Linked DNA regions of Methanococcus maripaludis. The protein of the gene in region 1 interacts with the protein of each later gene in a pairwise test. Links are inferred from orthologs where the notes say so. Each region holds a gene or a part of one and is shown on either strand. Other genes may lie near its edges. The genes, in order: sepS and pscS.

Region 1 (3,277 bases):
TGCGAGCTAAGTGCACTAAGTGTTCCAAGAGTATCAAACAAGTCGACAAAGAAGAATGCCAAAATTATGTTTATGAGGCCAAAACTAAGAGCACCCATAACATCCATCTGCATCAGTGTTGGTGCTAGTGATGGAGGCATTGAAACTAAACCTGCAGGGAGTGCTGAAATACCAAGTCCCATTCCAATTACTGCGGTTAAGATAATACCCCATAGAATTGCACCCGTTACTTTTCTAGCCATCATTGCAGCGGTTGCAAATAATCCAAAGAGTGCTAAGAATGTTGCAGGTGAAAGCACGTTTCCAAGACCCACCAGGGTAGCTTCGTTTGCAACGATAACTCCCGCAGATTTTAAACCAATAAATGCAATAAATAACCCGATACCAACAGCAGTACCGTATTTTAAAGCGTCAGGTATTGCATCAAATATCCACGTTCTAATTTTAGTTAATGTTAACAAAATAAATAAAATACCAGAAATAAAAACAGCACCAAGAGCAGTCTGCCAACTTAGGCCCATGCCCATTACCACACCAAATGTAAAAAATGCGTTTAAACCCATTCCTGGTGCAAGTGCAAACGGATATTTAGCATAAACGCCCATTATAAAAGTACCGAGTGCAGCGGATATACATGTTGCAACCATTACTGCTCCAAAGTCCATCCCCGCTAGACTCAAAATTGACGGATTTACAAATATGATATATGCCATGGTCATGAACGTTGTAACCCCTGCCATGGTCTCTACTTTGAAGTTTGTGTTGTGTTCTTCAAACCCAAAGTACTTAGCCAAAAAATTTGCCATAACCTCACCCCAATTAATTAATATATAATATAAGCAACTAATTATGATATAAAGATTACATTTCAATCATAAAATTTAGAAATTTAGTGATAATAATGTTTAAAAGAGAAGAAATCATTGAAATGGCTAATAAGGACTTTGAAAAAGCATGGATTGAAACTAAAGACCTTATAAAAGCTAAAAAGGTAAACGAAAGTTACCCGAGAATAAAACCAGTTTTTGGAAAAACACATCCTGTAAATGACACTATAGAAAATTTAAGACAGGCATACCTTAGAATGGGTTTTGAAGAATATATAAATCCAGTAATTGTTGATGAAAGAGATATTTATAAACAGTTCGGCCCTGAAGCTATGGCAGTTTTGGACAGATGCTTTTATTTAGCGGGACTTCCACGACCTGATGTTGGATTGAGCGATGAAAAAATTTCACAGATTGAAAAACTTGGAATTAAAGTTTCTGAACACAAAGAAAGTTTGCAAAAAATACTTCACGGATACAAAAAAGGAACACTTGACGGTGACGATTTAGTTTTAGAAATTTCAAATGCTCTTGAAATTTCAAGCGAGATGGGTTTAAAAATTTTAGAAGAAGTTTTCCCTGAATTTAAGGATTTAACAGCAGTTTCTTCAAAATTAACTTTACGAAGCCATATGACTTCAGGATGGTTCCTTACTGTTTCAGACCTCATGAACAAAAAACCGCTTCCATTTAAACTCTTTTCAATTGATAGATGTTTTAGAAGGGAACAGAAAGAAGATAAAAGCCACCTGATGACATACCATTCCGCATCCTGTGCAATTGCAGGTGAAGGCGTGGATATTAACGATGGAAAAGCAATCGCAGAAGGTTTATTATCACAGTTTGGGTTTACAAACTTTAAATTCATTCCTGATGAAAAGAAAAGTAAATACTACACCCCTGAAACTCAAACTGAAGTTTACGCATACCACCCAAAATTAAAAGAATGGCTCGAAGTTGCCACATTTGGAGTATATTCCCCAGTTGCATTAAGCAAATACGGAATAGATGTGCCAGTAATGAACTTGGGACTTGGTGTTGAAAGACTTGCAATGATTTCTGGAAACTTTGCAGATGTCCGTGAAATGGTATACCCGCAGTTTTATGAACACAAACTTGATGACAGGGCTGTCGCTTCAATGGTAAAACTCGATAAAGTTCCAGTAATGGATGAAATTTACGACTTAACAAAAGAATTAATTGATTCGTGCGTTAAAAACAAAGATTTAAAATCTCCTTGTGAATTGACAATTGAAAAAACATTTTCGTTTGGAAAAACTAAGAAAAATGTAAAAATAAACATTTTTGAAAAAGAAGAAGGTAAAAACTTGCTCGGACCTTCAATTTTAAACGAAATATACGTTTACGATGGAAATGTAATTGGAATTCCTGAAAGTTTTGACGGAGTAAAAGAAGAATTCAAAGAATTTTTAGAAAAAGGAAAATCTGAAGGAGTTGCAACCAGTATTCGATACATTGATGCGCTCTGCTTTAAACTTACTTCAAAATTAGAAGAAGCAATTGTTACAAATACATCTGAATTCAAAGTTAAAGTCCCAATTGTTAGAAGTTTAAGCGACATTAACCTAAAAATCGACGATATCGCATTAAAACAAATAATGAGTAAAAATAAAGTAATCGATGTTAGGGGACCAGTCTTTTTAAACGTCGAAGTAAAAATTGAATAAAAATTTTAGATTGATTTCATAGATATAAAATAAGCAGTACTTGCCCAGCAATCAATTACTGATTTTATATTTCTTTTTCCATATTTTTTGTATGCCATTTTTCTAAGTTCGTATATAGTATCGGTTAATTCATCCCTACCCATTAAAGGAGCTTTTAACAACAAATTAACCGCTTTTTGATCAATATTTACCATTTTATTATTAGTTTTCATTATTATACCTCTTTTCTGAGTATACTCGATAAATAAAAAAATTGTTGAATTTTGAATTTAAAATCCAAAAAACCTGCCCATAGTATGTACAATAATTCCAACAATTGTTGCAAGTCCTAAATTATATGCTAAACCAAACCCGGTCCATTTTAAACTCCTTGTTTCAAGATATAGTGCTGCAATTGCTGAAACACACGGGATATATATCGTTGAAACGAGCGCAAGAACAAATGCATTCAAAGGAGTTAAATATTCCAGAATATTTCCCGAATAAGATATTTCTAAAACTGAAACTACGAGTTCTTTTGCAAATATTCCAAATAGAAGTGATAATCCCGCAGTTCCGTCAAGACCCATTAACATAGTTAAGGGTTCTATTATAGTTCCGATACTCATTGCATAATTGTAATCTGGAGTTGGGTATGTTGTGAGTGCATAGAATAAAACAGACCCCAGTGCAATTACAGTTCCTGCTTTTTTCAGAAATTCCTTACCTTTTTGCCACGTCATTTTAAATACATTTTTCCAATCCGGAACTCTGTACGGGGGC
Region 2 (3,159 bases), on another replicon or contig:
CTGATATCATTGGAGATTCACTGGAACTATGCATTGCTGCAAGAGATACGGATGCAGATATAATTGTATTTTGTGGCGTGGATTTCATGGCAGAAACCGCAAAGGTACTAAACAGCGGAAAAAAGGTGCTGATTCCAGAAATTATTGAAACAGACTGCCCAATGGCACACCAGCTTCCACCCGAAGTTATACTCGATGCAAAGAAAAAACACCCCTATGCAAAAGTTATCATTTATGTAAATACGCTTGCATCTGCAAAGGCGCTGGCTGATGCAACATGTACTTCTGCAAATGCAGATTTGGTGGTAAATTCTTTCGAAGAAGACGAGATATTATTTGGTCCAGACAATAATTTAGGGTATTTTGTATCAAGAAGGTCAGATAAAAAAATTATTCCAATGCCAAAGGGGGGACACTGCTATGTTCATAAAATGTTTACATTAGATGATGCAAAAGCAGTAAAAGAAAATTATCCTAATGCAGAGCTTTTAATCCACCCTGAAAGTAACCCTGAATTGCAGGAAATTGCAGATCATGTAATGAGTACTGGTGGGATGGTAAAACACGTTTTAAATTCAAAATGTGATGAATTTATTATTGGAACAGAATGTGATATGATATCAAGACTTAAAATAGATCTTAAAAAGGCGGGAAAATCAAAGAAGTTGATCCCCTTAAGAAAAGATGCTTTATGCACTTCCATGAAGAACATAACTTTAGAAAAAATAGAAAAATGTCTTATGGATGAAAACTATGAAGTAAAACTTGACGAAAAAATAATTGAAGATGCAAGAAAAGCAATCGAGAGAATGCTTTCAATTTAAATTTTTTTATTTTATTCTTCTTTTACGTAGTATTTTACCATTCCTTCAGTTTCATCGAATATTTCGGCTTCGTAGTACTGTATGTCTCCATTAGTATCGATTTTTACGTATACATGTTCTATATTTTTATACTGTTCATCAGTCTGTGCAATTTTTAGATTTAGCGCTTGTGAAAAAGATTCTCCTTCTCTTGAGTATTCAAAAATTATATTCTGTCCTTCAACAGTATAACCTTGATACCCTACACCGCCTTGATTAAATGTTACCCCCAAATATACATACTTTTCGGGAGTATCTGGTCCAAAAGAGAAATATGCTGCAACCGCAAGAATTAATAGCATAATTACTGGAAGTATATATTTAGAACTCATTAATTCACCTTAACTCGTTTATGATGGATTTCATACTATTTATTACATAATCAACTTGAACATTTGTTAATCCATAAACACTCATCTTGAATTCTTTTGTAACCCCTCTTCTGATTCCACCAATTCCTCTTTTTTTAAGTTCTTCATAAAAGAAAAAGCCTCTTCTTTTATCTTTCTCCGCAATTTTATCTAAAATCGGAGTTTCAAATCGTATAATATCGTGGTTTCTTGGTTTTTCTCCAATCTGGTTAAATCCGAGTGGTTCAAGTTCATTGACAACTTTTCTTGTTTTTTCAACTTCTAAATCCCACTTTTTAACCCTTTCAATCAGGTGTTCAAAGCTTGCCATCAAACTCAAAATTGGAATTCCTCTGCTTGTGCATCCAAGCATCTGGAGTTCTTTTACGACATTTACTTTTGAAGTTTCAAGCACTTCATCTTCGTATTTTTTATTTATTGAAAGAAGGCCGCAAGGGCCTGAAGCAGCCATACTTTTATGACCTGACGCTGCAATAAAGTCAACATTTAATTTTTTCCCATCAATCGGCATTCTTCCAGCAGAATATGCACAATTTAATAAAAATGGGTATCCTTTAGATTTTGCAATTTTTCCGACCTTTTCAACATCTGCAACGTTTCCGTAGTTTCCATCAACGTGAGTTAAAAGGATTAATCCGATATTTTTTTTAGAATCTTCGAGCAAATCAATTTTTTCAGCGTAGCTTTCAGGAATTACTCTAAATGTCGGATATTCCTCAATTTCAGTTTTTTCGTAGTTTAATTTCGCCCTTTCAAGTGCTACATATGAAGTATAGTGCGCGTTTCCATCTAAAACTACGTAATCTCCTTCTTTACAGATGGAATTCATAACCGCGTATTTACTCTCTCTTGCACCGTGTGTAGGTCTAGTTATGTCCATTCCTAAAAATTTAGACATATCTTCTAAAAATTCGTTTATCGGGGGAGTTTCTATCTGGTCAAGTCTTCCAGAACAGTAATCGCAGACACTGTATCCATCCCAGTATTCGTATATTATTTTTTTAGCTTCAGTTGGAATTATTCCTCCCCTCTGTATCGGATTTAAATTAATCATTTCTCTTTCAAGATTTCTCGTAATATTTTTGTATTTGTCAGTATTTATATCCATAAAATCACCAGTTCTCGCGTAATTTGATTATTTAAACTTAAGGTCAAGTACAACCTTTTCAAACCCTATTTTTTTAAGTTCTGTGTCTATTCGTTCTATTGAATCATTATCTATTATTTTTGCTGATTCTTCTTTTGTTATCTCAATAATTGCAATATTTTCAAGGTATCGAACCCTTAAATAACTTTCAATATGGAAGTTTGATTTTATAAACTCTTCTGCTAAATTCGATTTATTCATATTTTCTTCTGAAATCGGGGGTGATAAAATACGGGTGGCCATACAGGTGTCTTTTTTTGGAATATCAATTTTTAAATAGTTTGATAATTCAAAAATATCGCTTTTACTGAATTTTAAATCCGATAGGGGGGAAATTATATTTTCTTCGTGAAAAGCTTTTATTCCAGGCCGGTCTTCAAAAGTATCGTTGTAAATTGTTCCATCAACGATAATATCATAATTGAATTCATTTTTTATTTTTCTAAGTTCTTCTGCAATTCTTTTTTTACAGTTATAACATCGATTTTTCAAGTCTTTTGAAGTAATCTCATCTAAATAATCTATTTTTATGGTTTTTTGAGGTATATTGTATTTTTTAGCACGGTTTTCCGCTTTTTTTATTATATTTTCAGAAAAAAATCCATTGTCAATCGTTACTGCAAGTGTTTTTGTATTATCGCTTGCAATTTTTGAAACGAGGGTGCTGTCAACACCTCCGGAATATGCAACGATTACTTTTTTATTGTTGAGAAACTCTTTTAAAGAAGTATACTTTTCAAGCAGACCTTTTTCCATGTTTATCATTGCTTAAAACCCA

The links.
Region 2: the proteins of sepS (region 1) and pscS interact in binary tests that used the Methanocaldococcus jannaschii proteins (3 or more experiments, as listed by UniProt). The link is inferred for Methanococcus maripaludis from one-to-one orthologs.

Annotation. Positions count from the first base shown.
Region 1 is NZ_JACDUL010000004.1:50,242-53,518, forward strand. What follows is about bases 274-3,208. They hold sepS (O-phosphoserine--tRNA ligase), read left to right. Parts: upstream 274-901; coding sequence 902-2,515; downstream 2,516-3,208. Other genes in these bases: HNP90_RS07815 (NCS2 family permease), read right to left, coding at 274-806; HNP90_RS07825 (hypothetical protein), read right to left, coding at 2,521-2,727; feoB (ferrous iron transport protein B), read right to left, coding at 2,785-3,208. Outside these bases: more of HNP90_RS07815, read right to left, coding at 1-273; more of feoB, read right to left, coding at 3,209-3,277. UniProt on the Methanocaldococcus jannaschii protein: Catalyzes the attachment of O-phosphoserine (Sep) to tRNA(Cys).
Region 2 is NZ_JACDUL010000001.1:67,125-70,283, reverse strand. The notes cover bases 272-3,088. They hold pscS (O-phospho-L-seryl-tRNA:Cys-tRNA synthase), read right to left. Parts: upstream 2,343-3,088; coding sequence 1,200-2,342; downstream 272-1,199. Other genes in these bases: larE (ATP-dependent sacrificial sulfur transferase LarE), read right to left, coding at 2,370-3,088; HNP90_RS00335 (hypothetical protein), read right to left, coding at 836-1,195; nadA (quinolinate synthase NadA), read left to right, coding at 272-824. Outside these bases: more of nadA, read left to right, coding at 1-271; more of larE, read right to left, coding at 3,089-3,146; biotin synthase BioB, read right to left, coding at 3,143-3,159. UniProt on the Methanocaldococcus jannaschii protein: Converts O-phospho-L-seryl-tRNA(Cys) (Sep-tRNA(Cys)) to L-cysteinyl-tRNA(Cys) (Cys-tRNA(Cys)).